One region of the Streptomyces sp. NPDC033229 genome, then DNA from elsewhere that is predicted to be linked to it. Evidence: riboswitches for the same ligand, from Rfam matches in the RefSeq annotation. Region 1 holds a riboswitch; each other region holds the start of a gene.
The links. A riboswitch is a leader RNA that binds a small molecule or an ion and turns the genes downstream of it on or off. The one in region 1 is predicted to bind cobalamin.
Positions count from the first base shown of each region.

Region 2: linked by a shared signal. The riboswitch ahead of ACZ53N_RS11080 (CoA-acylating methylmalonate-semialdehyde dehydrogenase) and the one ahead of cobN (cobaltochelatase subunit CobN) in region 1 are both predicted to bind cobalamin.
Region 3: linked by a shared signal. The riboswitch ahead of metE (5-methyltetrahydropteroyltriglutamate--homocysteine S-methyltransferase) and the one ahead of cobN (cobaltochelatase subunit CobN) in region 1 are both predicted to bind cobalamin.
Region 4: linked by a shared signal. The riboswitch ahead of ACZ53N_RS09240 (cobalamin biosynthesis protein) and the one ahead of cobN (cobaltochelatase subunit CobN) in region 1 are both predicted to bind cobalamin.

Region 1 is NZ_JBVIQR010000009.1:2,013-9,629, reverse strand. It holds gene ACZ53N_RS10640 (cobalt-precorrin-5B (C(1))-methyltransferase) at 1-970, opposite strand, end outside; gene ACZ53N_RS10635 (cobalt-precorrin-6A reductase) at 1,084-1,836, shown strand; gene ACZ53N_RS10630 (precorrin-2 C(20)-methyltransferase) at 1,967-3,478, opposite strand; gene ACZ53N_RS10625 (precorrin-8X methylmutase) at 3,475-4,110, opposite strand; gene ACZ53N_RS10620 (cobalamin biosynthesis protein CobG) at 4,154-5,554, opposite strand; cobalamin riboswitch at 5,627-5,771, shown strand; gene cobN (cobaltochelatase subunit CobN) at 5,862-7,617, shown strand, end outside.
Region 2 is NZ_JBVIQR010000009.1:106,502-114,118, forward strand. It holds gene mmsB (3-hydroxyisobutyrate dehydrogenase) at 1-511, opposite strand, end outside; gene ACZ53N_RS11070 (enoyl-CoA hydratase/isomerase family protein) at 508-1,587, opposite strand; gene ACZ53N_RS11075 (acyl-CoA dehydrogenase family protein) at 1,584-2,738, opposite strand; gene ACZ53N_RS11080 (CoA-acylating methylmalonate-semialdehyde dehydrogenase) at 2,735-4,234, opposite strand; cobalamin riboswitch at 4,439-4,613, opposite strand; gene ACZ53N_RS11085 (short-chain fatty acyl-CoA regulator family protein) at 4,689-6,098, opposite strand; gene aceA (isocitrate lyase) at 6,489-7,617, shown strand, end outside.
Region 3 is NZ_JBVIQR010000003.1:159,665-167,281, forward strand. It holds gene ACZ53N_RS04230 (TetR/AcrR family transcriptional regulator) at 1-149, shown strand, start outside; gene ACZ53N_RS04235 (CbtA family protein) at 316-1,086, opposite strand; gene ACZ53N_RS04240 (CbtB domain-containing protein) at 1,108-1,332, opposite strand; gene ACZ53N_RS04245 (histidine phosphatase family protein) at 1,635-2,225, shown strand; gene ACZ53N_RS04250 (hypothetical protein) at 2,250-2,603, opposite strand; gene metE (5-methyltetrahydropteroyltriglutamate--homocysteine S-methyltransferase) at 2,776-5,103, opposite strand; cobalamin riboswitch at 5,256-5,447, opposite strand; gene ACZ53N_RS04260 (endonuclease/exonuclease/phosphatase family protein) at 5,719-6,594, shown strand; gene ACZ53N_RS04265 (MFS transporter) at 6,918-7,617, shown strand, end outside.
Region 4 is NZ_JBVIQR010000007.1:165,922-173,538, reverse strand. It holds gene ACZ53N_RS09265 (hypothetical protein) at 1-1,348, opposite strand, end outside; gene ACZ53N_RS09260 (alpha/beta hydrolase family protein) at 1,593-2,723, opposite strand; gene ACZ53N_RS09255 (class II aldolase/adducin family protein) at 2,814-3,485, opposite strand; gene ACZ53N_RS09250 (inorganic phosphate transporter) at 3,599-4,837, shown strand; gene ACZ53N_RS09245 (hypothetical protein) at 4,870-5,118, shown strand; cobalamin riboswitch at 5,236-5,374, shown strand; gene ACZ53N_RS09240 (cobalamin biosynthesis protein) at 5,506-6,582, shown strand; gene ACZ53N_RS09235 (cobyric acid synthase) at 6,612-7,617, shown strand, end outside.

The DNA.
Region 1 (7,617 bases):
GACCGGTGTTGGCGGCGGCGACCGCGGCTGCCAGCTCCGTGTCCGCGCCGCCCCGGCGGGCCAGCTCGGCGAGGAAGCCCTTGTCCACCTGCGAGCGGGCCGAGTGCAGATCGAGATGGCCCGCGGCGAGCTTGGACAGCTTCGCGAAGCCGCCCGCGACGGTGAGCCGGTCGACCGGGTGACGGCGGACGTACTTCAGGACCGCCCCCGCGAAGTCGCCCATGTCCAGCAGGGCGTCCTCGGGCAGCCCGTGCACGGCGACCGCGACCTTCTCCGACGTCGAGCCCGTACAGCCCGCCACATGCGTGCGCCCCGCCGCCCGGGCCACGTCCACGCCGCGCCGGATGCTGTCGATCCAGGCCGAGCAGGAGTAGGGGACGACGATGCCCGTGGTGCCGAGGATGGAGATGCCGCCCAGGATGCCCAGGCGCGGGTTCCAGGTGGAGCGGGCGATCTCCTCGCCGTGATCGACCGACACCTCGATCTCCACGTCCCCGGCGCCCCCGTGCCGGGCGGCGACCTCGGCCACGTGATCGCGCATCATCTGCCGGGGGACGGGGTTGACCGCCGGTTCGCCGACGGCCAGCGGCAACCCCGGCCGGGTGACCGTGCCCACCCCGGGGCCCGCCCGGAAGACCACCCCGGAGCCGGGCGGCAGCGCCCGGACCGTGACCCGGATCAACGCCCCGTGCGTGACGTCCGGGTCGTCGCCCGCGTCCTTGACGATCGCCGCCATGGCCGTCCGGCCGCCGTCGCGCAGTTCCTCGGCGGCGAGGGCGAAGGCGGGGGTCTGCCCCTTCGGCAGGGTGATCGCCACGGGGTCGGGGAAGTCGCCGGTGAGCAGCGCGGTGTACGCGGCGGTGGTCGCCGCCGTCGCGCAGGCACCGGTGGTCCAGCCGTGCCGGAGTCCGGTGTGCGCGAGTTGCGCACCGCGCCCGCTCGGGGTCGGTTCGGCCTTGACGTCAGTCACGGGGGGCTCCGCAGGTCCGGCTAACCTGACGACTCGGTGCCGCGGCGGCACCGGCCGGGCCGTGCGCCCGGCACACCGGCCCGCGCCCGCGGGCCCGACCCGGGAGGCCGGCGGTGCACAGGCCATGCCACGTCCTGATCCTCGGCGGCACCACCGAGGCGCGACGGCTCGCGGCCGAGCTGGCGGCCGATCCCGCGCTGCGCGTCACCAGCTCGCTGGCGGGGCGCGTCGCCGCACCGCGACTGCCCGCGGGGCAGGTGCGGATCGGGGGCTTCGGGGGGCCCGAGGGCCTGGCCCGGTGGCTGCGCGAGCAGCAGGTGGACGCGCTCATCGACGCCACCCATCCTTTCGCCGGCACGATCAGTTGCAACGCGGCACGGGCCGCCGCGGACGTCCATGTTCCCCTGCTGGCCCTCCGCCGTCCCGGCTGGGTCGCGGGGCCGGACGACGACTGGCGCCCGGTCGGCTCGCTGGCCGAGGCGGCGGACACCCTTCCCGCGCTCGGGAAGCGGGCGTTCCTGACCACGGGGAGGATGGGCCTGGCGGCCTTTGCCCACCTGGAGGATATGTGGTTCCTCGTCCGCTCCGTGGACGCCCCGGAACCGCCGATGCCGGTACGCATGGAGGTGCTGCTGGCCCGGGGCCCCTTCACGGTGGAGGGCGAGGCGGAGCTGTTGCGCCGCCACGGCATCGACGTCCTGGTCACGAAGGACAGCGGGGCGGCGGCGACGGCCGCGAAGCTCGTCGCCGCACGCGAGGCGGGCATCCCGGTGGTGGTCGTCCGACGCCCGGAGGTCCCGGAGGGTGTACCGGTCGCCACGGACCCGGCGGGGGCGGTGCGCTGGCTGCGCGCGCACGCGGGCTGACGGTGCCGCCGGTCCGCTCCGGTGCGGAGGCGGGAGCCGATACATCCGCCAGGTTTCCTTCCTCGGCCAGTGACCCGCTCCGGCGGCCCGGCCCGGCGCCGGCCGTGAAGCCGGTGCCGGACCCGTCCGGTCACACCTCCGGATACCGCCGAGGCGTCCAGACGATCTCCTCGCCGTCGCCGGGACCACGCCGTACCGTGCGGGTCTGCGTGGAGCCCACGATGAGGATCGTGCGCATGTCGACCTGTTCGGGGTCCAGTTCGCCGAGCCGGACGATCCGTACGCTCTCCTCCGGGCCGCCCACGTCCCGGCCCAGGACGACCGGGGTGTCGGCCGGGCGGTGCTCCAGGAGGAGGTCGCGGGCCTTGCCGACCTGCCAGACGCGGCTGCGGGAGCCGGGGTTGTACAGGGCGAGGACCAGGTCCGCCGCCGCGGCGGACCGCAGTCGCTCCGCGATGACCTCCCACGGCTTGAGCCGGTCGGACAGCGACACGACCGCGTAGTCGTGGCCGAGCGGCGCGCCCGCCCGGGAGGCGGCGGCGTGGGCCGCCGTCATGCCGGGCAGCACCCGCACGGGCACCTCGCGGTAGGGGTCCTCGGAGGCGACCTCCAGGACGGCCGTCGCCATCGCGAAGACACCCGGGTCCCCGGAGGAGACGACGGCGACCCGCCGCCCCTGCCGGGCGAGGTCAAGGGCGAACTCGGCGCGCTCGGATTCCACCTTGTTGTCGGACGGGTGCCGCCGCTGGCCGGGCCGGACGGGCACCCGGTTCACGTACGTGCTGTAGCCGACGACGTCCTCGGCCGCCGCCAGCTCGCCGCGCGCCTCCGGCGTCAGCCACAGCGGGCCGGCCGGGCCGAGCCCGACGACCACGACCTCGCCCCGGCCCGAGGCGGCCGGAGCAGCGTCGACGCGGCTCGGCAGCACCGCCACCGAGAAGTACGGCACCGACGCGGGGTCCACGTCGGCCAGCAGGCCCGTACGCTCCCCGGGCATCGTGGCGCGCTCGACGTAGCGCGCGTCCGCGAGCCGGCCCGCGCGCTCCAGCGCGCCCCGCACGGCGGGGAACGTCCGGCCGAGCTTCATCACCACGGCCGAGTCGGTCGAGGCCAGACGGGCCGTCAGCTCCTCCTCGGGCAGCGTGCCCGGCAGGATCGTCAGGACCTCCTCGCCCTCCACCAGCGGCTCACCCAGCCGGGCCGCCGCCGCGCTGACGGACGTGACCCCGGGGATCACCTCCGTGGGGTAGCGGTCCGCGAGCCGCTTGTGCATGTGCATGTACGAGCTGTAGAAGAGCGGGTCGCCCTCCGCGAGCACCGCGACGGTGCGCCCGGCGTCCAGATGGACGGCCAGCCGCGCCGCGGCCTCCTCGTAGAACTCCTCCATCGCGCCCCGGTAGCCACCGGGGTGATCGGTGGTCTCCGTGGTGACGGGGTAGACCAGCTGCTCCTCGATGTGGTCGGGGCGCAGATGGCGTTCGGCGATGGTGCGCGCGATGCTGCGGCCGTGCCGGGCGCTGTGGTACGCGACGACATCGGCCCCGGTGATGACCTCGACGGCCCGCACGGTCATCAGCGACGGATCGCCGGGGCCGAGGCCCACTCCGTACAGTCGGCCCGTCGTCGAAGGCTGCTCGTTCACTCTTCCTCGCTCGCTATCGCGTTGATCGCCGCCGCTGCCATGGCGCTGCCGCCGCGACGGCCCCGCACCACCAGATAGTCGAGCCCCAGCGGGCTGTCGGCCAGGGCGTCCTTGGATTCGGCGGCACCGATGAAGCCCACCGGTATGCCGATGACCGCGGCCGGGCGCGGCGCCGCCGCCCCGCCTTCTTGAATCATCTCCAGCAGACGGAACAGCGCCGTCGGCGCGTTGCCGACCGCGACGACCGCGCCGTCCAGCTTCTCGCGCCACAGCTCCAGCGCCGCCGCGCTGCGGGTCGTGCCCATCCGCCGTGCCAGCTCCGGCACCGACGGGTCGGCGAGGGTGCACAGCACCTCGTTGTCCGCGGGCAGCCGCTTGCGGGTCACGCCACTGGCGACCATGTTCGCGTCGCACAGGATCGGCGCCCCGGCGCGCAGCGCCTCGCGGGCCCGCGCCACCACCTCGGGGGAGTACGCGAGGTCCCGTACGAGATCGACCATCCCGCAGGCGTGGATCATGCGCACCGCGACCTGGCTGACGTCCGGCGGCAGCCCGCCGAGGTCGGCCTCGGCCCTGATGGTGGCAAAGGACTGGCGGTAGATGGACGCGCCGTCCTTCTCGTACTCGAACACTGTGCCTCGCTTGCTGGGTTGCGCCTGGTGGTGTCGTGCAGGGTCAGTCCGCGACGGTACGAGCCGCCGCGACCGCGTCGGCCAGTCCCCCCGCTGTGGCTGTTTCCGTATGCGTTTCCGTCTCCCCGTCCCGCACCGCGATCCGGTAGCCGTCACCGGTCGCGAGCACGTCGACCCATCTCCCGCCCGGGTGGCCGCACCGCCGCTCGCAGCCGGACCAGTACACCGGGAGCCCCGCCGGTGGCAGCCCCGGGAGGCAGGCCGCCGCGTCCGCCCGTACGTCACCGAGGGACTTGGCGCAGCCCGGCCGGCCGGCGCACGCGCCCGCCCGGTGCCAGGGGGACGTGGTGGAGGTGACGAGTCCCGCGTCCGCGAGCGCCGTCAGCCGGATGCGGGCCGTACCGGCCGGGAGGCCGGGGACGACGATGCCGCGCCAGGGTGTCACACGCAGCTCGCCCGCCCCGTCCTGGGCGGCCGTGGTGGCCACGAGCCGCCACTGGGCGGCGGTCAGCCGCCCGAGCGGCGCGGTCACCGACAGGGCGCACCGCCCGTCCCGGCCGGTGACCAGGCCGGGCCCGACCGGAGGTCCGTGCGGGAGCCGGGGCCGGGGCAGCGGGGCGCAGGCGATGCCCGCGGCCGTGAGCCGGGCCGCCAACGCTTCGACGCGCGGGCGGCGTTCGGGGGCCAGGTCCCGGACGCGCCAGGCCTTGGCGCCGCTGTCGGCCAGCGCCGCGAGGAACTCGCGCGCGGCCAGCGCGGCCGCGCGCGGCGCGTCACAGGCGGCGATCCGCAGGCCGGGACCGGTGGCGGCGAAGCACAGGGTGGCCTGCCCCACGCCGCTTGCGACCAATGTCACATCGGGGCCGAGGGCCACGATGTCGCCGCGGCCGTCGTCCAGGCCGAAGAGAAAACGACCCGACAAACCTGACAAATCCAGGCCGTCGGAAGGGTCGGGCGCATCGGACGGCGGTCCGGGCAGCGCGGGGGTGCACAGGAGTGCGTCCAGGGCGCGCGCCCAGGCCTGCACATCGGTTGCCCCGGCGCGGGAGGGTTCCGCCTCCCCGTCCAGACCGCACAACGGCGAGGCCGCCACATTGCGTACCCGGTCGTACCGGTCCGAGGGCAGCAGCCCCGCCGCCCGCAACCGCCCGGCCAGTTCGCCGCCGCAGCCGTCGGCCAGCCCGCGCAACTGGACGTTGCCGCGCGAGGTGATGTCGAGATTCCCGTCGCCCAGCTCCTCGGTGACCAGCGCCAATGTCATCGCCTGACGGGCCGTCAACAGCCCGGCGGGCAGCCGGACGCGCGCCAGCGAACCGTCGTCCGCGGTGTGCAGCCGCAGCGCTCCGGGGCACGCGTCGCCGCCCGCGCGGACGGTTCGTCCGCCGGCGGCCGGTTCATCCCGCTCCGGGGGGGATGTGGGGGTGACGGGCATGGCGGCGAGCATACCGACGATCACACGGGGTGCACCGTCCTGTGCCGAACGGCCAGCGCTTACTATGCTCACCGGTGGCCAGAATCTCTTTATTCGTCCTCTGGTCCGCCAAACGCCAGCGACGGCGTCAGGGGAGGAAGCCGGTGAGACTCCGGCACGGTCCCGCCACTGTGAGCCCGGCAGCGATGCCGGGCGAGTCAGGAACTCCCGCCGTCCTCCAACCGCCCGGGGCGCGGACCCCGAGGAAGGCCAGCCGCCGCATGCGCACCATCCGGTCCGGCGTACCCCGGGCGACCCTCGATGCCCTGGGGAGCGCCGCGTGATCCTTCTCCTGTCGACGTCCGACACCGACCTGCTCAGCGCCCGCGCGGCTGCTGCTGCCGGGGGCCCGGTCCCGTACCGCCTCGCCAACCCCGCCCGCCTCGCGATCGACGAGCTTCCGGCTCTGCTGGAGGGCACCGACCTCGTCGTCGTGCGGCTCCTCGGCGGCATCCGCGCCTGGCAGGAGGGGCTCGACCTGCTGCTCGCCGGGGACCGCCCCGTCGTCGTCCTCACCGGCGAACAGGCGCCCGACGCCCAGCTGATGGAGGCCTCCACCGTCCCCATCGGCATCGCCGCCGAGGCCCACGCCTACCTCGCGCACGGCGGCCCCGACAACCTCGAACAGCTCGCGCGCTTCCTCTCCGACACGGTGCTGCTCACCGGACACGGCTTCGAGGCGCCCGCGCCCGCCCCCACCTGGGGCCCGCTGGAGCGCACCGCCAAGCCGGGCGCGAGCGGCCCGCTCATCGCGGTGCTCTACTACCGCGCCCACCACATGAGCGGCAACACCGCCTTCGTGGAGACCCTGTGCGGGGCGATCGAGGACGCGGGCGGCCGCGCCCTGCCGCTGTACGTCGCCTCGCTGCGCGCCCCCGAGCCCGCGCTCGTCGAGGCTCTCGGCAGCGCCGACGCCGTCGTCACCACCGTCCTCGCCGCGGGCGGCACCAAGCCCGCGGCCGCCTCCGCCGGCGGCGACGACGAGTCCTGGGACGCCGGCGCCCTCGCCGCGCTCGACGTACCGATCCTCCAGGCCCTGTGTCTGACCGGCCCCCGCAGCGCCTGGGAGGAGAACGACGAGGGCCTCTCGCCGCTCGACGCCGCCACCCAGGTCGCCGTCCCCGAGTTCGACGGCCGCCTCATCACCGTCCCGTTCTCCTTCAAGGAGGTCGACGAGGACGGGCTGCCGATGTACGTGGCCGACGCCGAGCGCGCCTCCCGCGTCGCCGGCATCGCCGTGCGCCACGCCCGGCTGCGCCACATCCCCGCGGCCGGCAAGCGCCTCGCGCTGGTCCTCTCCGCCTACCCCACCAAGCACTCCCGCATCGGCAACGCCGTCGGGCTCGACACCCCGGCCAGCGCCGTGGCGCTGCTGCGCCGACTGCGCGAGGAGGGCTACGACTTCGGTTCGGAGGAGGTCCCCGGCCTCGCGTCCGGCGACGGCGACGAGCTGATCTACGCCCTCATCGAGGCCGGTGGCCACGACCAGGAGTGGCTCACCGAGGAGCAGCTCGCCCGCAACCCCGTCCGTATCCCGGCCGCCGACTACCGGCGCTGGTTCGCCGAGTTGCCCGCCGAGCTGCGCGAGGCCGTCGAGGAGCACTGGGGCCCGGCGCCCGGCGAGATGTTCGTCGACCGCAGCGCCAACCCCGAGGGCGACATCGTCCTCGCGGCGCTGCGCCGCGGCAACCTCCTCATCCTCATCCAGCCGCCGCGCGGCTTCGGCGAGAACCCCATCGCGATCTACCACGACCCCGACCTGCCGCCCTCGCACCACTACCTCGCCGCCTACCGCTGGATCGCCGCCTCCCGGGCGGACGGCGGCTTCGGCGCCGACGCCATGGTCCACCTCGGCAAGCACGGCAACCTGGAGTGGCTGCCCGGCAAGAACGCCGGCCTGTCCGCCGCCTGCGGCCCGGACGCCGCCCTCGGCGACCTGCCGCTGATCTACCCCTTCCTCGTCAACGACCCCGGCGAGGGCACCCAGGCCAAGCGCCGCGCCCACGCCACCCTCGTCGACCACCTCGTGCCGCCGA
Region 2 (7,617 bases), 100 kb from region 1:
CTGCCGCTCCGCAGTGGACGGCCTTCTTGCCCATCGCGGACAGCAGCGGCTCCGCCCGCGCGAACTCGGCCTCGCCGCCCCCGGCCATGAAGGTCAGGGTGGCGGCTTCCGCGCCGATCACCCCGCCCGAGACGGGCGCGTCCAGGGCGCGGTGCCCGGCTCGCGCTGCGGCGTCGTGGGCGGCCCGGGCATCGGCCACGTCTATGGTGGAGCAGTCCACGAAGAGGGTGCCGGGCGTCGCCGCCGCGAGCAGCCCCTCGTCCTGGTAGAGGGCGAGGACATGGCGGCCGGCGGGCAGCATGGTGATCACCACGTCCGCACCCGCGGCGGCTTCGGCCGCCGAGACGGCCGGTTCGACACCGGCGGCCGCGGCCGCCGCCAGGGACGCGGCCGACAGGTCGTGGCCGCGCACCCGGTATCCGGCCTTGACGAGGTTGGCGGCCATCGGACCGCCCATGTGGCCGAGGCCGACGAAGCCGACGACCGTACTCGCGGGGCTCACGGCGCTCACCAGGGCACCTCCTGCGGGGCGTCGTCGGCGAGGGAGAGTTCCCGGGCGCCGAGCGGTGCGAAGAACCGGGCCACGTCCGCCCCGCCGACCTCCGCCAGGGTTGCCGGCGACCAGCGCGGGGCGCGGTCCTTGTCGATCACCTGGGCGCGGATGCCCTCCACCAGGTCGGGAGCGGACAGGGCCGCGCAGGAGACGCGGTACTCCTGCTCCAGGACCCGCTCCAGCGGGCCGAGGTCCCGGGCGCGGCGCAGCGCGGCGAGGGTGACCTTCAGGGCGGTGGGCGACTTGGCGAGGATCGTCTCGGCGGCTTCCTTGGCGGCCGGGGTGCCCGCGGCGAGCAGCCGCTCGATGATCTCCTCTACGGTGTCGGCCGCGTAGCAGTGGTCGATCCACTCCCGGTCGGCGGCCAGCCGGCCCTCCGGTGCCTCGCGGACATGGCGGGGCAGGACATCGGGCACGGCCCCGGCGGCGAGGTCCGCGCCGAGGGCGGGAAGTGCGTCCGCCGGTACGAAGTGGTCGGCGAGGCCGCACAGCAGGGCGTCCGCGGCGCCCACGGGCACTCCGGTGAGCCCGAGGTGCGTGCCGAGCTCCCCGGGCGCGAGGGCCAGCAGATAGGTGCCGCCCACGTCGGGCACGAAACCGATGCCTGTCTCGGGCATCGCGACCTTGGAGCGCTCGGTGACGATCCGCACGCTGCCGTGGGCCGAGATCCCCACTCCCCCGCCCATCACGATGCCGTCCATGAGGGCGACGTACGGCTTGGGGTAGCGGGCGATACGGGCGTTGAGCCGGTACTCGTCGCGCCAGAAGGCCGCGGAGGCGTCACCGCCGGCGCGGGCGTCGGCGTGGATGGACCGGATGTCGCCGCCCGCGCACAGCCCCCGCTCGCCCTCGCCGCTGATCACGACGGTCTCGACGGCGGGGTCGTGCTCCCAGGTGGTGAGGGCCTCGTCGATGCGGCGCACCATGGTGTGGCTGAGGGCGTTGAGGGCCTTCGGCCGGTTGAGGGTGAGGTACGCGGCGCGGCCCTCGGTGCGCAGCAACACACAGTCGTCCGTGCCGTCCGTCGGGGTCATCGGGCGTCTCCCGTCAGTCCGCGGGCCACGATCAGGCGCATGATCTCGTTCGTTCCTTCCAGGATCCGGTGCACTCGAAGATCTCGGACGATCTTCTCGATGCCGTACTCGGTGAGGTAGCCGTAGCCCCCGTGCAGTTGCAGGGCGCGGTCGGCGACCAAGTAGCCGGTGTCGGTGGCGAAGCGTTTGGCCATGGCGCACAGCTGGGCCGCCTGGGGGTCGTCGCGGTCCAGGGCCTCCGCGGCCTGGCGGACCAGGGCGCGGGCGGCGGCGAGTTCGGTCGCCATGTCGGCGAGGCGGAACCGCAGCGCCTGGGCGTCGAGCAGCGGTGCCCCGAACGCCTCCCGGTCGGCGAGGTACTCCAGGCTGCGGTGCAGGGCGTTCTGTCCGCCGCCGAGGGAGCAGGCGGCGATGCCGAGCCGGCCGCCGTTGAGCCCGTTCATGGCGATGCGGAAGCCGTCGCCCTCGGCGCCGAGCCGACGGTCGGCCGGAAGGCGGACGCCGTCCAGGACGACCTGGCGGGTGGGCTGGGCGTTCCAGCCCATCTTCTTCTCGTCGGGACCGAAGGACAGCCCGGGGTCGTCCCGTTCGACGACGAACGCCGAGATGCCGCCCGGCCCCTCCCCGCCCGTGCGCGCCATGACGATGTACACCTCGGCGGCCCCGGCGCCGGAGATGAACTGCTTCACGCCGGTCAGGACATAGGAGTCCCCGTCGCGTGCGGCCCGGGTCCGCAGCGCTGCGGCGTCGGAGCCCGCGCCCGGCTCGGTCAGGCAGTAACTGCCGAGGGTGTCCATCGAGCACAGCCGGGGCAGCCAACGGGCGCGCTGGGCCTCGTCGCCGTAGCGGTCGATCATCCAGCCGACCATGTTGTGGATGGAGAGGTAGCCGGCGATGGAGGGACAGCCGGTGGCCAGCACCTCGAAGATCAGCACGCCGTCCGCTCGGGTGAGGCCGGAGCCGCCCGCCTCCTCCCGTACATAGACCCCGCCGAGGCCGAGCCCCGCGGCCTTGCGCAGCACGTCGAGGGGGAAGTGTTTGTCCTGGTCCCAGGCTACGGCGTGCGGGGCGAGGTGTTCCCGCGCGAAGTCCAGCGTCGTTTCGGCCATCGCGAGCTGGTCCTCGGTGAGGCCCGTCGTCATGGCGCTCATCCCATCGTGGGGATGGTGAAGCTCGCGCCCTCCTTGACCCCGGAGGGCCAGCGCGAGGTGACGGTCTTGGTGCGGGTGTAGAAGCGGATGGCGTCCGGGCCGTGCTGGCCCAGGTCGCCGAAGCCGGACCGCTTCCAGCCGCCGAAGGTGTGGTACGCGACCGGCACGGGGATCGGGACGTTGACGCCGATCATGCCGGTGTCCACGCGCCGGGTGAAGTCGCGGGCGGTGTCCCCGTCGCGGGTGAAGATCGCGACGCCGTTGCCGAAGGCGTGCTCGGAGGGCAGCCGCAGTGCCTCCTCGTAGTCCGCCGCGCGGACCACCGACAGGACGGGCCCGAAGATCTCCTCCTGGTAGATCCGCATGTCCGGGGTGACCCGGTCGAAGAGGGAGGCGCCGGCGAAGAAGCCGTTCTCGTGCCCGGCGAGGGTGAAGCCGCGCCCGTCCACGACGAGTTCGGCGCCCTCCTCCACTCCGAGGTCCACATAGCCGCGGACCCGGTCGACGGCGTCGCGGCCGACGAGGGGGCCGAAGTCGGCGTCGGGGTCGTCGGACCGGCCGATCCGCAGGGTGCCGATCCGCTCCTTGAGGCGGGTGACCAGCGCGTCGGCGGTGTCCTCGCCGACGGGTACGGCGACGGAGATCGCCATGCAGCGCTCCCCGGCCGAGCCGTAGCCCGCGCCGATCAGGGCGTCGACGGCCTGGTCGAGGTCGGCGTCGGGCATCACGATCAAGTGGTTCTTGGCACCGCCGAAGCACTGGGCCCGCTTGCCGTGGGCGGCGGCCGTGGCGTAGATGTGGGCCGCGATCGGGGTCGAGCCGACGAAGCCGAGCGCCTGCACCCGCGGGTCCTCGAGCAGGGTGTCGACGGTTTCCTTGCCGCCGTTGACGACGTTGAGCACACCGGGCGGCAGCCCCGCCTCCAGGAACAGCTCGGCGAGCCGCAACGGGACGGACGGGTCGCGCTCGGAGGGCTTGAGGACGAAGGAGTTGCCGCAGGCGATGGCCGGGGCGGCCTTCCACAGCGGGATCATCGCGGGGAAGTTGAACGGGGTGATGCCCGCCGTCACGCCGATCGGGCGGCGCAGGGAGTGCACGTCGATGCCGGTCCCGGCGTTGTCGGTGAAGTCGCCCTTGAGCAGGTGCGGGATGCCGGCGGCGAACTCCACCACCTCCAGACCGCGCTGGATGTCGCCGAGCGCGTCGGGGACCGTCTTGCCGTGCTCACAGGACAGCAGCCGGGCGAGGGATTCCTTCTCACCCTCGACGAGCTGGAGGAAGCGCAACAGGACGCGGGCCCGGCGCTGCGGGTTCCACTCGCCCCACTCCCGCTGGGCCTCGGCCGCGTCGGCGACGGCCGCCTCGGTCTCGGCCCGGTTCGCCAGGGGCACCCGGGCCTGCACGGCGCCGGTGTTGGGGTCGTACACATCGCCGTAGGCACCCGATGTTCCCGGGGTGTGCCTGCCGCCGATGAAATGGGTGAGTTCACGGACCATGGGAGAGCCTGCTCTCGTCAGGTGAGATCCGAGGACGGCGCGAAGCGTCCGGCGGAGAGCGCGGGTTGCGCGCGGCCGCCGACGGGTCGCGGGACGCGAAGGGCCAGGAACCGTCAGCGAGCGGGAACAGCCGCTCGCCGCGCCGGATCACCAGGGTCGTGGGTACGGACCGGTGCCATACGTGTCTGCTCCATCCTCGTGGAAAACACGGAACGTTCCGCGGCCGGTATCCTGACTCCCGGATCAGCGCGCGTCCCGGTGCCTTCCCGACATCCCGCTCGTCAGTGGCGTGTACCGCGAGGACGAACTCCCCGGTCACAGTGGCGGGACCGTGCCGGATTCACACCGGCTTCCCTGCACCGCGGACCTTGTCCTCCGAACATATAGTTGGACGTCCTAGTAAGTCCAGGGTCTCCTGGCCCGGAGTGTCAGCGGCCCGGATCAAGGCCTCGGTTCAGTGGGGCCCGGTGTCCCGCACCGGGTACGGCACGAAGGTGCTGCGGTTCTCGTCGACGGCGAGGGGCCGGCCGAGCGGTGGGACGGCCCGCTGCGGGCAGTCCAGGCGTTCGCAGATCCGGCAGCCCATGCCGATGGGGGTGGCGGCCGAGGCGTTGTCCAGGTCGAGTCCGTCGGAGTAGACGAGCCGGGAGGCGTGGCGGATCTCGCAGCCGAGCCCGATGGCGAAGGTCTTGCCGGGCTCGCCCCAGCCGCCCCGGTGCCGGGTGACGGTGCGGGCGGTCCACAGATGGCGCTGCCCGTCCGGCATCGCCGCGATCTGCACATGGATGCGGCCGGGAGAGGCGAATGCCTCGTAGACGTTCCACAGCGGGCAGGTGCCGCCGGCCCGGGAGAAGTGGAATCCGGTGGCCGACTGCCGTTTGGACATGTTGCCCGCGCGGTCGACCCGTACGAACGAGAACGGCACCCCGCGCAGCCGCGGGCGCTGGAGCGTGCTGAGCCGGTGACAGACGGTCTCGTAGCCGAGCCCGAAGCGGTCGGCGAGCCGCTCGATGTCGTACCGCAGCTCCTCCGCCGCGGCGTGGAACTCGCGGTACGGCAGGATCAGCGCGGCGGCGACGTAGTTGGCGATGCCGATCCGGGCCAGCGGCCGGACGACGGAGTCTTCCTCGTAGTCCTCCGAGGCGAGCCGGGTGAGTTCCCCGCCGTACTCCAGCAGGGCGAGCTGGGTCGCCATCCGGAAGGCCTGCTGGCCGGGGCGCAACCGGTTCGACAGGCGCAGCACCCGCGCGCGGGGGTCGTAGCTGTGGAGGTGGTCGGGGTCGGCGGCGATGCGGACCCCGTGGCGTTCGGCGAGCCGGGCGGCCAGGGCCGGCAGCACCCCGCCGGGGCGGATGCCGATCTCTGCGGCCAGCTCCTCGGCGGCGGTGTCGATGGTGTGGAGGTAGTTCTGCCGACGGTAGAAGAACTCCCGGATCTCCTCGTGGGGCGGGCGCGGCAGGGCCGGGTCGTCGGTGCCGCGCCGCTCGGCGACCTCCGCGAGCCGCTCGGTCAGGGCCTGGTTGCGCCGGCCCAGGTCGAGCAGCACCGCCGCGACGGCGGGCAGCCGGGAGGCGAGTTCCGACAGATCGGTGGGTGAGACGCGGGCGGCGGCCACCTCGTCGGCGAGGGCTTCGCGCAGGTCGGCCAGGACACGTCCGGTGTCGCGCTCGGAGAAGAAGCCGGGGTCCACACCGAACGCCTCGGTGAGCCTCAGCAGTACGGGCACGGTGAGCGGGCGGGAGTCGTGCTCCATCTGGTTGAGGTAGCTGGGCGAGATGGCGAGCATCCGGGCCAGTTGGGCCTGGCTGAGCCGCCGTTCCTCGCGCAAGCGCCGCAGTCGCACCCCCGCGTAGGTCTTGCTCATGCCTTGCTCACGGTCCTGCTCACGGTCGCGCTCACCCAGACCCCTTCGGCCGCCCCCGGCTCCGTACGGCCACCCTAGCCGGGAGCAGGAGGCTTCGCGGACTTGGCGGTTGGCAAAGTTGGCAAGATTGGCAAACAAGCCCGGGAAGATTCACAGAACTTGGCAACCGGCCATGCTTGATGGCACTGAGTGCCACTGTCAGAGTCGTAGCACGGCCCACCGGAGCCCCCGCTTCTCACCATTGCCCGCTCAACGGGGGCCCGGCGGGCCGCACTTACCGGGGGAAGCACTCCCCTTCGCATTCTTGGCAGAAGTCCGGGCGGGTCCGGCGCGGATGCGCTGCGGACCCGGCGCGGGTCCGACGCGACACGGCGACACTGGGAGACGGTCATGGCGCAGGTAGGGACGACGACGGCCGAGGAGCTGGCACAGAGGTGGGCGACGGACCCGCGCTGGCAGGGCGTACGGCGCTCGTACGGCGCCGAGGACGTGGTGCGGCTGAGCGGCAGCGTCCGGGAGGAGCACACCCTGGCCCGGCGCGGCGCCGAGCGGCTGTGGCGGCAGCTCCACGAGCGTGACTACATCCACGCGCTCGGCGCGCTGACCGGCGGCCAGGCCGTCCAGATGGTCAAGGCGGGGCTGCAGGCCGTCTACCTGTCCGGCTGGCAGGTCGCCGCCGACGCCAACCAGGCCGGGCACACCTACCCCGACCAGAGCCTGTACCCCGTCAACTCCGTACCGACCGTGGTGCGCCGCATCAACAACGCGCTGCTGCGCGCCGACCAGATCGCCACCGCCGAGGGCGACGGCGCCGGCGTCGACTGGCTGGTCCCGATCGTGGCCGACGCCGAAGCCGGCTTCGGCGGCCCGCTCAACGCCTTCGAGTTGACCAAGGCGATGATCGCGGCGGGGGCGGCCGGCATCCACTACGAGGACCAGCTCGCGTCCGAGAAGAAGTGCGGCCATCTCGGCGGCAAGGTGCTGGTACCCACCTCCCAGCACATCCGCACCCTCAACGCGGCCCGCCTCGCCGCCGACATCGCCGATGTGCCGACCTTGATCGTGGCCCGTACGGACGCGCTCGCCGCCAATCTTTTGACCACCGACGTCGACGAGCGCGACGCCCGCTTCTGCACCGGCGAGCGCACCGCCGAGGGTTTCTACCGCGTCGAGCCCGGCATGAGCCCGGTGATCTCCCGGGGCCTCGCCTACGCCCCGTACGCGGATCTGCTGTGGGTGGAGACCGGAACCCCCGATCTGGCACAGGCGCGCGAGTTCGCCGAGGCCGTCCACGCCGAGTACCCCGAGCAGATGCTCGCCTACAACTGCTCGCCGTCCTTCAACTGGCGGGCCGCTCTGGACGACAACCAGATCGCCAAGTTCCAGCGGGAGCTGGGGGCGATGGGCTACCGCTTCCAATTCATCACCCTGGCCGGTTTCCACTCCCTCAACCACGGCATGTTCGACCTGGCCCGGGGTTACGCGGAGCACGGCATGCCGGCCTACGTCGACCTCCAGG
Region 3 (7,617 bases), on a different contig from region 1:
AAGAGGCCCGGCTGCGCGGCATGCTGGGCTACACCAGCTTCCTCGGCCACGGCCAGCTGGTCCACGCCGTCCCGGAGGCCCTGCCGCCGGGCCGGGAGCGGGCCCAGCACCTCGACTCGATCATCGACATGCTGCTGCGCCGGGACTGACTCCGAAGCGGGCACGAGGCCTTCCCGAGCACGGACGCCTTCCCCGGGCACGAAGGACGCCCCGAGCACGGACGACGCCCCGAACGCGACTGTCCCGTGGGACGGTCGGGCAGTCGCCCTTCCGAACCCACGGGACAGATGAGGTGCTCTCGGTGCTCCGGTGCGCTCAGCGCGCCGCGGTGGCCGTCCGCGACGCCGTCCCGTCGCCCTGCCGGTCCCCCGCCTTGGAGAGCAGCAGACGCTCCGCGAGGTGACCGAAGAGCAGGCCGAAACCGGCCCACAGGACGAGCTGAACGGCCAGCGTGGCGAGGCGGAACTGCCACAGCAGCACGGCGGGGAAGCCCTCCGGCACGTTCTCGCCCGAGGGCAGGAACGCGAAGGCGATCCCCACCACTACCAGGAACGCGGCGCCCGCCACGACGCTCGCGTACCAATTCCCCAGGCGGGGAGCCAGCCGCTTGCCCAGGATGACCGTGCCGACGGTGAGCAGCACGCTGAGCGCGATCATCAGGAAGAACAGCGCGGTCCGCTGGTCCAGGGTGTCCGGGTCGCCCACGGCGGGCGGGTTCGCCGGATACTTCAGGAACGGCACCAGATAGACCGCGACGAACGCGCCGAGCGAGACCAGTACCGCCGTCGCGCGCGGGCCGAACCGGCCGACGCGGCCCAGCGCGTAGCAGTACACCAGGGCGGCGATACCGCCCAGTGCGACCCCGTAGACGAGGATGCCGGTGGCCAGTCCCGCGGTCGACTGCAGGGAGCGGCTGACCAGCTCCTCACCGCCGCCGTGGTCATGGCTGTGCGCCTCTTCGAAGGCGATGGCCGCGTCCACCCGGGATTCCCCGAGCAGATAGGCCGTGAGCAGCGCCAGCGCGCCGGCGGCGAGGCCGGCGAGCATGCCGCGTACGAGCAGGGCCCGTACCGATATGGAGTTCACGAGCTGTTGACCCCTGGTCTCTCAGTGGCAGGGGAAGCCGAGCAGATGACGGCCGTCGTGCACCCACTCGTGCACACCCTCACCGGAGATCAGCGCGGTGGCGCCCTGCTCGGCGCCGACGAAGTACAGCAGGATCAGCGCGAGGATCCCGAAGAAGAGCGTCCACGGGGCGATCTCCTTGAGGGAGATCGGGGTGATCGCCGGTACGGCGGGGGTACCGGTCGCGGGGGCGGCTGACTGGGCCATGGCAAAACCTCCTGGGGAACACGCGTCCCGATCGTGGTGCTTTCAACGACGGTGCCGGGTCTGACTTCCCTGCCACCGCCCCACGTGGATCGGGGGGCGTTCGCCGGGTACACAGTGGCGCGACCGTGCCGGGATCTCACCGGACTTCCGTCACACCGTCGTCATGTACACGCGACCGTACCGTGTACGCGACCGGGGCGCTACGGCGTGCGGATGCGCACCCCCGCGCGCGCCCCGCTCGCCCCCTCGTGGTCTGCTGGGCCCGGGCCGACCGGGCCCGCCCGGGAGGAGAGTTGAGGACCATGACCGTACGTGTGACGCTGCTCTCACCGGCGATGAGTGCCGCCCTGCGCGAGGCCCGTTTCGACGACGGGGCCCCGCTCGACGACGTCGGCACCCGGCAGGCACGCGCCGCCGCCGGCGGCCTGCCCCGGATGTCTGCCGCCCTCTGTGCCCCTTCCCCGCGCTGCCGGGGGACGGCCGCCGCGCTCGGCCTGTCCCCCGCTGCCGTGCCCGAGCTGCGGGACCTGGAGGTGGGCGGCTGGCGCGGGCGGGGGCTGGCCGAGCTCTCCGCCACCGAACCCGAGGCGGTGGCCTCCTGGTTGGCGGACCCCGGCGCCGCGCCGCACGGGGGTGAGTCGCTGCTGGACCTCGTCGGCCGGGTCGGCTCCTGGCTGGACGGGCGGACCGACGACGACGGCCGGCTGCTCGCCGTCGTGGAACCCGCGGTGGTCCGCGCGGCGGTCGTGCACGCGCTGGGGCTGCCGCCGCAGCTCTTCTGGCGGCTCGACGTGCCCCCGCTGTCGCTGACCGAACTCACCGGCCGTGCCGGACGCTGGAACCTGCGCTGCGGTCGGCCACTGACCCCGGAGCCGGCACCGCCGGCCCCCTGAACCGGCACGGAAGTACACGGGGACTCACAGGGCGGTCAGCCCGCCCCGCTGGGCCCGCGTCGCGGCCGGCGGCCTCCCTTGGATCAGCTCCAGCAACCCGCAGCGGACACAGGAGGCCGCCGGATGGCCGACGTCACCGCCGCCCCCGCCGTCGAAGGACGGCCCCGGACGGCCGTGCGGAACGTCGGCCAGCAGGGACTCGACGGCCGCCAACAGGGCGAGGCTGTGCTGGAGTTCCTGTTTGAGGACGCGGATACGGGCGCCCTGCGCGCCCACCTGTCTGCGGGTGGTCGCCAGGCGCTCGTACTCCTCGGGGGCCACCACCACCGCCTCCTCCCCACCGATGATCATTCGACGCGGCTCGGGGCGCCTGCTCATCGTGGCCGTCCTCTCCTGTGGGGGGCATGACCGGTGGGGGCAGTCAATCATGAGAGTCCGTTGGGATTTGGGCCACTTGAGCGGGATTGGCCGTGAACAGCGGGCGCGGCCCGGCACATCGGCGCCGGGCCGCGCCCGCTGCCGCCCCTGATCAGAGCGGCGGTGACCGGCGTCAGCGCGCGTCAGGACCCGTCAGCTCGGCCCGCACCTGCCGGGCCGCCTCGACCAGATGCTCCAGGGAGGCGCGGACCTCGCTCCAGCCCCGCGTCTTCAGGCCGCAGTCGGGGTTGACCCACAGACGCTCGGCGGGGATGGCGCCGAGCCCCTTGCGCAGCAGGGTGGCGGTCTCCTCGACGCCCGGCACACGGGGCGAGTGGATGTCGTAGACGCCCGGGCCCACCTCGTGCCCGTATCCGGCCACGGCGAGTTCGTCGGCGACCTGCATGTGCGAGCGGGCCGCCTCCAGGCTGATGACGTCGGCGTCCAGCTCCTCGATGGCGCCGATGATGACCCCGAACTCGGCGTAGCACATGTGGGTGTGGATCTGGGTGTCCGCCCGGACGCCCGCGGTGGTCAGCCGGAACGCCTCGGTCGCCCAGGCCAGGTAGCCGGGCCGGTCGGCGGTGCGCAGCGGCAGCGTCTCGCGCAGCGCGGGCTCGTCGACCTGGATGACGGCGGTCCCGGCGGCCTCCAGGTCGGCGACCTCATCGCGCAGGGCCAGGGCGACCTGGCGGGCGGTGTCGGCGAGCGGCTGGTCGTCGCGGACGAAGGACCAGGCGAGCATGGTGACGGGCCCGGTGAGCATGCCCTTGACCGGGCGCTCGGTCTGCGACTGGGCGTAGCTCGTCCAGGCCACGGTCATGGGCTCGGGGCGGGAGATGTCACCGGCCAGGATCGGCGGACGGACATAGCGGGTGCCGTAGGACTGCACCCAGCCGTGCTGGGTGGCGAGGTAGCCGGTGAGCCGCTCCGCGAAGTACTGGACCATGTCGTTGCGTTCGGGCTCGCCGTGGACGAGGACGTCCAGCCCGGCCTTCTCCTGGAAGGCGAGGACGTCGCGGATCTCGGCGGCGATGCGCTCGTCGTACCCGGCGGCGTCGATCCGTCCCGAGCGCAGGTCGGCACGAGCGGTGCGCAGTTCGGTGGTCTGCGGGAACGAGCCGATGGTCGTGGTGGGCAGCAGCGGCAGGTTCAGCCGGGCCCGCTGGGCGGCGGTCCGCTCGGCGTACGGCTGCGGGCGGCGGGTGTCCCGCTCGGTGACGGCCGCGGCGCGGGCCCGGACGGCCGGGTCGTGGGTGAGGGCGGAGGCGGCGCGGGAGGCGCGGGCGGAGCGATTGGCTGCGAGCTGCGGGGCGATGACGTCCGTGCCCTCGTTCAGTCCGCGGGCGAGGGTGACGATCTCCTCGGTCTTCTGGCGGGCGAAGGCGAGCCAGCGGGCGACCTGGGGGTCCACGTCGCGTTCGGCGGTGGCGTCGAGGGGGACGTGCAGCAACGAGCAGGACGGTGCCACGTCCACCCGGCCGGCGAGACCGAGGAGGGTGGCGAGGGTGGCCAGCGAGTGTTCGAGGTCGTTGAGCCAGATGTTGCGTCCGTCGACGACGCCGGCGACGAGGCGCTTGCCCGGCACACCGCCGGCCGCGGCGAGGGCTTCGAGATTGGCGGCGGCGGGGCCGGTGAAGTCCAGGGCCAGACCCTCGACGGGTGACTTGGCAAGGACGGGCAGGGCGTCACCGAGGCGGTCGAAATAGGCGGCGGCCAGGATCCTGGGCCGGTCGGCGAGCGCGCCGAGGTCGCGGTAGGCGCGGGTGGCGGCGCTGAGGACGGCGGGGGGCTGGTCCTGCACGAGGGCGGGCTCGTCGAGCTGGACCCACTCGGCGCCCGCGGCCCGCAGCTCGGCCAGCACCCGGGCGTACACGGGGAGCAGCCGGTCGAGGAGGGTGAGGGGCTGGAAGTCCGCCGGGGCGCCGGGGGCCGGCTTGGCGAGGAGCAGATAGGTGACCGGGCCGACCAGGACGGGGCGGGCCGTGTGGCCGAGGGCGAGGGCCTCGCGCAGTTCGCCGAGCGGCTTGGCGGGGTCGGCGGTGAAGACGGTGTCCGGGCCCAGTTCGGGGACGAGGTAGTGGTAGTTGGTGTCGAACCACTTCGTCATTTCCAGCGGCGGGGCCTCCTGGGTGCCGCGGGCCATGGCGAAGTAGCCGTCCAGGGCGTTGTCCCGGACGGCGGTGCGGTGCCGCTCGGGGATGGCGCCGACCATGACCGTGGTGTCCAGGACGTGGTCGTAGAGCGAGAAGTCACCGGTGGGGACCTCGTCCACACCGGCTTCGGTCAACTGGCGCCAGGCCGTGCGGCGCAGGGTGGCGGCGGTGGTGTGCAGGGCGTCGGCGGTGACGCGGCCCGCCCAGTAGCCCTCGATGGCCTTCTTCAGCTCACGGCCCTGGCCCTGGCGGGGGTAGCCGTGGACGGTGGCCCGGGAGGGCGGGGTGGCGATGCGGTCGGTCACGGAACTCTCCTTCGCGAGTCGCGGAATGACCACGGCGGACCCGGGCGCGAAGGGACGACGAAGAGGGCGGGCGTGCCGGGCACGCCTGCCTGCCACCGCCGGCCCTCCCTCGAGGCCACCGAGATCACCGCGCGCGGGTGGCGCGCGGGCAGTGGCAGGTCTTCGGACTCGCGGGCGCGCCCTGGGCCTTGGGGCCGTCGGGCACCTACTGGCCGTCGCTTCCCGGACGCGTGGGCGTCCAGTGCGTATGACGGCGGTCGTTCCCACTCACCGCTGCGGGGCAGTCCCGGATTCCCACCGGGTTCCCTCTTGCGACGCTCCCGCCTGGCGGGCGGGGCGAACCAGCTGCGTCTCCCACCCTAGACACAATGTCGAAGTGCCGGTAGGGGAATCCGCGCAAGGATTCGATCTTGGCGTGTGGTGGCGGAAAAGAGGGGGGCCGGGCCCTCGCGCGAGCCGCGCCGACACGCCCGGCGGCGCCCCCGGGGGCGCCGCCGCCCGTCGACGGACGCCGTCACAACCCCCCGCACGTGTCACCCACGGCACCGTTGCGGCGGCCCCTGCGACGCATGAGAATCCTCGGTACCCGGACCTCGCCCGGACCCTGGAGACGCCGTGACCGCCTTCGCGCACGCTCCTTTCGACCGCCGCACCGCGCTGCGGGCCGTGGCCGCGTCGGCCGCGGCCGGGCCCGTCGGGGGTGGTGGCGGCCGAAGTCCGCTGCGGGTGATGAGCTTCAACCTCCGCTACGCCTCCGACACCCCGCCCCACACCTGGGCCGATCGCCGGCCTGTCACCCGCGCGCTGCTGCGCCAGGAACGCCCTCATCTCCTCGGCACCCAGGAGGGGCTGTACGCGCAGCTGCGGGACATCGCCGACGATCTCGGGCCGCGCTACGCGTGGATCGGCACGGGCCGCGCGGGAGGCAGCCGTGATGAGTTCGCCGCCGTCTTCCATGACGTGCGGCGGCTCGCCCCCGTCGCGTACGACCACTTCTGGCTCTCCGACACCCCGTATCTCATCGGCTCCGCGACCTGGGGCAACACCGTGATCCGGATGGTCACCTGGGTCCGGTTCCGGGATCTGCTCACCGGGGGCGAGTTCTATGCCTTCAACACCCATCTCGACCACGCCCACCAGTACGCGCGCGAGCGCTCCGCCGCGCTGATCACCACTCGGCTGCGCGGTCTGGATCCGGCCCTCCCCCGGATCGTCACCGGCGATTTCAACGTCCCCGCACACGGCAACCCCGTCTACGGCACGATGCTCGACCAGGGTTCGCTCGTGGATTCCTGGGACGCGGCCGACCGGCGCGGGGCGCAGTACGCGACCTTCCACGGATACCGGCCACTCGTGCCGGACGGCGACCGCATCGACTGGATCCTCACCTCGCCCCGGGTGCGGACCCGGCGCGCGGCCATCAACGTCTTCCAGCAGGGCGGGCAGTTCCCCAGCGATCACTTGCCGGTGCAGGCGGACGTGGAGCTGTAGGGCAGCCGGACACTCCCGGACACTCCTCCCCGAGCCGCCCATCTCATCGCCGCTTATCTCAAAGCCGCCCGAGTGTCACCACTTTGAACCGATCCACCCCGGGCACGGCACCGACTATCGGACATTCGAACATCAGGCCCCCCTCGGCGCACCGGAACCGCAGAAAACGCTTCCGTCGCAGGCCACCCTGGGTGACGTTCAAGCAACAGTATGAAACCTTTCGCCCCAACGTCACCACGAGTTGTCCGCATTACGAACAAAACTGTCCGGAAGTACCCGGATCCTTTTGACTGTGCCCACCCTCATCACCAAATGTCTGCCAAATGTCCTCGTCAGTGAAGCCGGTGTGCTCAGGGCTCTTACGGAACTACGACTTCCGATTACTGCTCTCCGGGGCAGCGGTGAGCCAGATCGGTGCCCAAGTGACCGTGGTGGCCCTGCCGTTGGTGGCCGTCATCGAGCTCGACGCGTCGCCCATGGAGGTCGGGCTGCTGACCGCCGCCGAGACCGCGGCGTTCCTGCTGGTCGGGCTGCCCGCCGGAGCCTGGGTGGACCGGATGCGGCGGCTGCCCCTGCTCATCCGCACCGACGTCGTACGGGCCGTGACCATGCTGAGCCTGCCGCTCGCGGCGTGGGCCGGGGCGCTGACCATGGCGCAGCTGTACGTGGCCGCCCTCATCACCGGTGTGGCCACCGTGTTCTTCGACATCGCGCACCAGAGCTACCTGCCCGGCCTGCTCCCCCGGGAGCAGCTGGTCGCGGGCAACGGCGCCCTGGAGACGGCTCGTTCGTCCGCCCAGGTGGCGGGGCCGGGGCTGGGCGGCGCCCTGGTGCAGCTGCTCGGGGCGCCCGTCGCCCTGCTGGCCGACGCGATCGGCTACCTCGTCTCGGCGCTTTTCCTGCGCGGGATCCGCGCCCGTGAGCCGCGGCCCGCGCCCGTCGCGGGCGTCCCGCTGCGGGCCCAGGTCGCGGAGGGCCTCGTGTTCGTCCTCCGCCATCCCGTCCTCCGTATGATCGCCTGCG
Region 4 (7,617 bases), on a different contig from region 1:
GCAGGCCCGGCACGGTGCCCTGCACGGCCGAGTCCAGGTGGCGCACGAGTAGCCGGCTCTCGCCGTGGTCGGCGACGGCGGCGGCGGTGTCCACCCACAGCCAGGTCGCCTCCTCCCGGGTGAGGACCTCGGCGGCCGCCTCTTCCGGGTCGTGCCCCTCGTGCTCCGCGAGCCACAGGAGGGCGTACGGCCGCACGCACGGCTCCAGGGCCGCCGCCCGTACGGCGGGCTCGGCGGGCGCGCCCACCGCGCGCAGCGCCTCGAAGGCGAGCCCGCGGACCAGCGCGTCGTCGCCACGGGCCGCCTCCAGCAGGTCGTGGACGGCGCTGCGCACGGGCCGCGCGGCGAGCCAGGCCCGGTATTCGGCGCGGGCGGGGCCGGGGGTGAGGTCGGCGCAGCCGCGCAGCATGGCCTCCGCCGACAGCTCGATGTTCCCGGCGGGGCTCTGGGCGGCGACGCAGATCCGCTCGAGCTTGACCCAGACCGCCCAGTTGCCGAGGGGGGTCAGGAGGGCTTCGCGGGTGTCGCCGAGGACGGCCCCGGAAGAACCGGCGGCGGACTCGGTACGGGTCGCGGGCGGCGCGTCCTGCCCGTCCCGCATGACCAGTGCCCCGACCGAGGCGAGCCCTTCGAGGGCCCAGTCGAGCAGCCCGGCCAGCGGGTCGCCCACGCCGGGTGCGGGAGGGGCGGGCTGGGGCCACGGCACGGCGGGGTTGCCGTAGGGCACCTCGCAGCGCTCGGCGCGGATCTCGGCGACGCGCTGCTGGAGGATGTCGAGGAGCATCGCGACGGAGACCGGGCCCGCCGAGAGGTGCATGACGGACAGCAGCTGCGGGGCGGCCTCGACGACCTCGGCGGCGATGGTCGGGTCCGTCCCGGCGGGTTCCGGGTGGGCGAGGGACCAGGCGTCGAAGAGGGCGACCCAGCCGCGCAGCACGGCGCTGTCGTCCCGGTCCCAGGCCTGCAGCCGCCAGCCGGGGCGGGCGGTGTCGCCGTGGAGTTCGATGAGCCCGGCCAGGCGGGCCCGGTCCCAGTCGGCCCGCACCTGCCGGTCGGTGAGCCTGAGCGCGTCGGCGGCCCGCCCGGCCGTGTCGTCGCAGAGCCCGCCGGCCTCGCCGGGCCGCAGCGAGGTGCCGCGGCCGCATTCGGTGGCCACCCAGCGGGCCAGCCGGACGGCACCGGTGAGGCCGCCTCTGGCCTGCCGGGCGAGTTCCGTCGGCGCGGGGGTGCCCGCGGGCGGGCGGGGCGCCGGTCGGGAGCCGCGATTCGCCACGGCCCGGCGGGCAGCGGCGATCGGCTGTCGGGGGACCAGTCTGAGCCGGGAGTCGCGCGGAGTACGGGACGTCACAGGAGCAGTCTTGCCGTTGACGCTCCGAAAACCCAATCGGGATCAACTATCCAGCCGTTCAGGGCCGGTAACCGGCGGTACGGAATCCTCGCGTCCGGTCATGGCGGCCGTCACGGAGGCCTCTCGACACCCTCGCGTCCCCTCGTTCTCGGCCCGCGACCGGGCTCGGGACCGGGCCCGTGTCCGCCTCGGATCACGTCGGATCAAGTGAGGTTCACGTCCGCTCTCGTCAGATCGGCTCACATCAGAGCAAGGGCGTCAGGAAGCGGCGCAGCGCCTCTTCGTAGCCCGCGGGGTTCGCGTTCCACATCGCGGCGTGCGGGGCGCGCGGGACGGTGTGCGGATGGATCAGCTCCGGTCGGCGCGCGATGAGCGCCCGGGAGTGCTCCCAGGGCGCCAGGGTGTCGCCGGGACCGTGCACGAGCAGGGCCGGAACGGTCAGCCGGGCGGGGTCGGTGGCGGTGATCAGTCCGCCCGGGGCCAGGCCCGTGCGGCCCTCGGCGGCCCGTAGGGCGAGCGGGAGCAGCGCGGCGGGGACCCGGGTGGCGGCGAAGGAGCGCAGCAGCAGGGGCCAGTCGAGGACGGGCGAGTCCATGACGAGTCCCACGACGCGGTGACACAGCGCGGAGTCCAGGGCGGCCAGCAGGGCCATGGTGGCGCCGGTGGACCAGCCGTGCAGGACGACGCGGCGCGCGCCGTAGCGGAGGGCGTAGCGGATGGCCGCGTCGAGATCGCGCCATTCCGCGGCGCCGAATCGGCTGATTCCGTTCGTCGGGCGGGGGGCGCCGGGGTCGCCCCGGTAGGCGACGTCCAGGACGGGGACCCGCAGGGCGCGCAGGAACGGCATGACGACCATGGGGTGCTCGCGGGTGGTGCCGAGGCCGTGCACGGTGATCACCCAGGTGTCGCGGGGGCCGGGCACGAACCAGGCGGGCAGCGGCCCCAGCTCGCCGGGTATCTCGACGTCGGCGTGGTCGAGGCCGAGGGCGTCGCGCGGGTTGCCGGAGTAGACCTGCGGGGTGAGCCACGCGCGCGTGCCCGGCAGCACCATGCCGTGGGTGACGCGCTCCAGGCGGCGCACGACGCAGTCGGCGGGGTGCTCGTCCCCGACGACGGGGCCGACCACGGCGTGCAGACCGCGCGCGACCAGCCCGTACGTACCGGGGCGCTCGCTGGCGAGGCTGCGGGTCAGAGTGACCGTGCCGTCTCCGGTGGCGTGCACCGTCAGCCGTGGTTCGCCGGGCGGCGGGCGGCCCGGCGCGGGCTTGAGGGCGGCGTCGCTCGCGTACCGTCCGGCCGCCAGGGCGGCCGCTCCGGCACCGAGTACGGTCGTGGCGGCCGTGACGAGAGGGGCCGCCGCTGTACGCGGGCGCATCCCCTCCAGTGTGTGGGGCTCCGGCGCCCCCGGCCAGCGGGCGGCCCCTCTCGTCACGGCCGCGGTCGGTCGGGGGCGCGGGGGCGGGGGTCAGCGCTGTCCGTAGCCGCGAAGTTTGTCGGCGACCTCGGCGACCTGGGCTCCGGTCAACAGCGTCGGGGTGTGGCCGGGGACGGTGGCGGCGGTCAGCCAGAGGCGGCACATCCATTCCAGCTGGGCCGTGCGGTCGTACGCCTGGTCGAGGGTGGTTCCGTAGGTGACCGTGCCGTGGTTGCGCAGCAGGGCGCCGGTGCGTCCGTCGAGGGCGTCCAGGAGGTGGCCGGCCAGTTCCTCGGTGCCGTAGAGGGCGTAGGGGGCGACCCGGACCGGTCCGCCGAGGGCCGCCGCCATGTAGTGGACCAGCGGCAGCTCGTCGACGAGGGTGGAGACGGCGGTGGCGTGGACGGCGTGGGTGTGCACGATCGCCCGGGCGTCGGTGGCGCGGTAGACGGCGAGGTGCATGGGCAGCTCGCTGGTGGGGGTCAGCTCGCCGAGGACCCGGCGGCCGTCGAGGTCGACGCCGACGGCGTCGTCGGGGCCGAGCCGGTCGTAGGGGACTCCTGAGGGAGTGACAAGAACAACATCGCCCACCCGGGCGGAGACGTTGCCGGAGGTGCCCACCACCAGCCCCTCCGAGGTGGTGCGACGGGCCGTGGTGACCACGTCCGCCCATGTCCGCGGGATCTCCCCGGGCCCGGCTATCCGGTCTTCGGTCGCTGTCATCGTTCTCCGCCTCCGGTTGGCGTCACTACTCGGTCCGTTCCAGTTCACCTTCCGTTCACCCAGGGTCCCTACGGTCGCCGCGTACCTGACCATCGAGCTGATTGCCTGGGTGAATGGAAAACATCACGCTTCTCATCGGGATCGTGATCGTCACGGCCTTGGTGTTCGACTTCACGAACGGTTTCCACGACACGGCCAACGCCATGGCCACCACCATCTCCACCGGGGCGCTCAAGCCCAAGACCGCGGTGGCCATGTCGGCCGTGCTCAATCTCGTCGGCGCGTTCCTGTCCGTGGAGGTCGCGGCGACGATCTCCAAGGGCATCGTCGACGAATCAGGCATCCGGCCGGAGATCATCTTCGCCGGACTGGTCGGCGCGATCGTCTGGAACCTGCTCACCTGGCTCGCCGGCCTTCCCTCCAGCTCCTCCCACGCGCTGTTCGGCGGTCTGATCGGCGCGACCATCGCCTCGGTGGGCACGGACGCCGTCCACGGTGAGGCCGTCGTCATGAAGGTCCTCATCCCCGCCGTCGTCGCCCCGGTCGTGGCCGGCCTGGCGACCGTGCTGGCGACCCGCCTGACCTACCGCGTGGCGCGCGACACCGACCCCGAGGCCAGTGCCAAGGGTTACCGCGCCGGGCAGATCGCCTCGGCCGCCCTGGTCTCCCTCGCCCACGGCACCAACGACGCCCAGAAGACCATGGGCATCATCACCCTCGCCCTGATCTCCGGCGGCGCGCTGGGCGCGGACGCCGACCCGCCGCTGTGGGTCATCGCCTCGGCCGGCATCGCCATCGCGCTGGGCACCTACCTCGGCGGCTGGCGCATCATCCGCACCCTGGGCAAGGGCCTCGCCGACATTCAGCCGCCGCAGGGCTTCGCCGCCCAGACCGGCGCCGCCGTCACCATCCTGGCCTCCTCCCACATCGGCTTCGCGCTCTCCACCACCCAGGTCTGTTCCGGTGCCGTCATGGGCGCGGGCCTGGGCCGCAAGGGCGGCGTGGTGCGCTGGTCCACCGCCGGGCGCATGGTCGCCGCCTGGGGCCTGACGCTCCCGGCCGCCGGCCTCGTCGGCGCCGGTGCCGCCCTCCTCGCCGACCGGGGCGACTGGGGCGTCGCCACGGTCGCCGTGCTCGCCCTCGCAGTCTGTGGCGCGATCTGGCTGGCCTCGCGCCGCAAGCCCGTGACGCACGACAACGTCAACGTGCTCGACGCCGCGGTCGCCGAGCCCGCCGGTGTCGTCACCACCGCCCTCCAGGCCGTCGCCCCGCCGCCGGCCGGGCTCCTCCCGGACCGGGTCGCCCCGGCTCCCCGCGAGCCCGAGCGCACCCCGGCCGCCGCGACCGGCTGACGCCGGACCCGCCAGCCTTAAGGAAGTACGCAATGAACATCGACTGGGCAGCTCTCGGCCAGGTCTTCGGCGTCAGCCTCGTCGTCACCGTCGCGATGGTGGGCGTCTTCACCCTCGGCATCGTCGGCACCTCCCGCAAGCCCCAGGGCACGCGGGACGGCGCCGCCGGTGCGGCGGCGGCCACCACGGCCCCGACCGCGGCGGCGCGCACCGGCGCGTACGCCTGCTTCGCGCTGTGCGCGGCGGCCGTCGCGTACGGGATCTACCTCATCGTCGCCTGATCGTCCGTCGGCGACAGTCCACCCACGGCCCGGGGCGGCCATGGCCGCAGGTCAAACGTGAGTTGACGGCCGTTCCCGGGCCGTGGTGGACTTCCGGGGCCAAACGGCGACAGCAAGAGGAAGCCGGTGTGAGTCCGGCGCGGTCCCGCCACTGTCACCGGGGAGCGCTCCCCCACCCCGTGGGTCCATAGGGGTCACGGCTCGCCGAAGCGAGCTGGAAGACCGGGGGCGGCGCCGATCCGGGAGCCAGGAGACTCTGGTCGCCGGTCACGTCGAACCAGGGCGCGGACCCTGAGTGAGGACACATCGCGATGCCCGGCTGCCGCCCCACACCCCCTCCCTCCGCCTTCCGTGCACCCCTCCGAGGCATGACGGCGGTCTGATCCGATGCGTGCCGATCACGTCGGTTTCGCGTCCGGTGCCGCGCTCGGCTTTCTCGGCGACCTCCTCGTGGGCGACCCCCGCCGCGGCCACCCCGTGGCCGCCTTCGGGCGCGCCGCGCAAGGCGTCGAGCGACGACTGTGGCGCGACCACCGCGGCTACGGCGCCCTGCACACCCTGGTGTGCGCGGGCGGCACCGCCGCGGCCGCCGGGCTGCTGACCCGTGCCGTACGGAACTCCCCCCGCGCGCACGTCGCGCTGACCGCCGCCGCCACCTGGGCCGTGCTCGGCGGCACGTCCCTGGGCCGGGAGGCCCGGGCCGTCGGCGGCGCCCTGGCCGCCGGGGACCTGGACGTCGCCCGGGAGCGGCTGCCGCATCTGTGCGGCCGTGACCCGCAGTCACTGGACGCGCAGCAGATCGCGCGGGCGGTCGTCGAATCCGTCGCCGAGAACACCTCCGACGCCGTGGTGGGCGCCCTCGTCTGGGGCGCCCTCGGCGGTGTGCCCGGGCTCGTCGGCTTCCGTGCGGTCAACACCCTGGACGCGATGGTCGGCCACAGGTCCGCGCGCTACCGGCGGTTCGGCTGGGCCTCGGCCCGTCTCGACGACGTCGTCGGCTGGCCCGGCGCCCGGCTCACCGCCGCCCTCGCCGTCCTGGCCGGCCCCGACCCGCGCGGCGCCTGGCGGGTGGCGCGGCGCGACGCCGCCCGGCACCCCAGCCCCAACGCCGGCCCCGTCGAGGCCGCCTTCGCCGGGGCCCTCGGCGTCCGGCTGGGCGGCACCCTCGCCTACGCGGGCCGCGTCGAACACCGTCCCGTCCTGGGCGCGGAGCTCCGCCCGGTCCGGGCGGCCGACATCGAGCGCGCGGTACGGCTCTCGCGCCGGGTGTCGCTGCTGGCCCTCGGGGTCGCGATCGCCGGGCGGTACGCCGTCACCGGCGCGCGGGCCGCGACGTGCTCCACGAGCGGTGCGCCGACCGGCCGCGCCCTGGGCAGACTTCCGGCAGCCGTCCCGGTCGTACGGACAGCACTACGGACCACCCGACGGGTCATAGCTCCCACGCAGCGCAGGAGGAACCGGTGACAGCGGACAGGAGCGGGCCCACGGGCCCGCTGGGCGGGGGCCTGCTGGTGGCCGGGACCACCTCGGACGCGGGCAAGAGCGTGGTCACGGCCGGGATCTGCCGGTGGCTGGTCCGCAAGGGCGTCAAGGTCGCGCCCTTCAAGGCGCAGAACATGTCGCTGAACTCGTTCGTGACGCGTGAGGGCGCCGAGATCGGCCGGGCGCAGGCCATGCAGGCCGCCGCCGCCCGCGTCGAGCCCAGCGCCCTGATGAACCCCGTCCTCCTCAAGCCCGGCAGCGACCGCAGCAGCCAGGTGGTGCTGCTGGGCAAGCCGGTGGGCGAACTCAGCGCGCGCGGGTACTTCGGAGGGCCAGGGGCGTCTGGGGAGTCGTCGGGCGCGTCGCTGTACGGCGGGCGGCGGGAGGCGCTGCTCGGGACGGTGACGGAGTGTCTGGAGGAGCTGCGACGTACACACGACGCGGTGATCTGTGAGGGCGCCGGCAGTCCCGCCGAGATCAATCTGCGCCGCACGGACATCGTCAACATGGGCATCGCCCGCGCGGCCCGGCTGCCGGTCGTGGTGGTCGGCGACATCGACCGGGGCGGGGTCTTCGCGTCCTTCTTCGGTACGACGGCATTGCTGTCCCGCGAGGATCAGGCACACATCGCGGGCTACATGGTCAACAAGTTCCGGGGCGATGTGACGCTCCTGGAGCCGGGCCTGGACATGCTGCGGGACCTCACCGGCCGACCCACCGTGGGCGTGCTGCCCTTCGCGCACGGCCTCGGCATCGACGAGGAGGACGGTCTGCGGGTCTCGATGCGCGGCGCGGTGCGCGAGTCGGTGGTGGCCCCGCCGCACGGCGCGGACGTGCTGCGGGTCGCGGTGTGCGCGGTGCCGCTGATGTCGAACTTCACGGACGTCGACGCGCTGGCCGCGGAGCCGGGCGTGATCGTGCGCTTCGTGGACCGTCCGGAGGAGCTGGCCGACGCCGATCTGGTGATCGTGCCGGGCACCCGGGGGACGGTGAAGGCACTGGCCTGGCTGCGTGAGC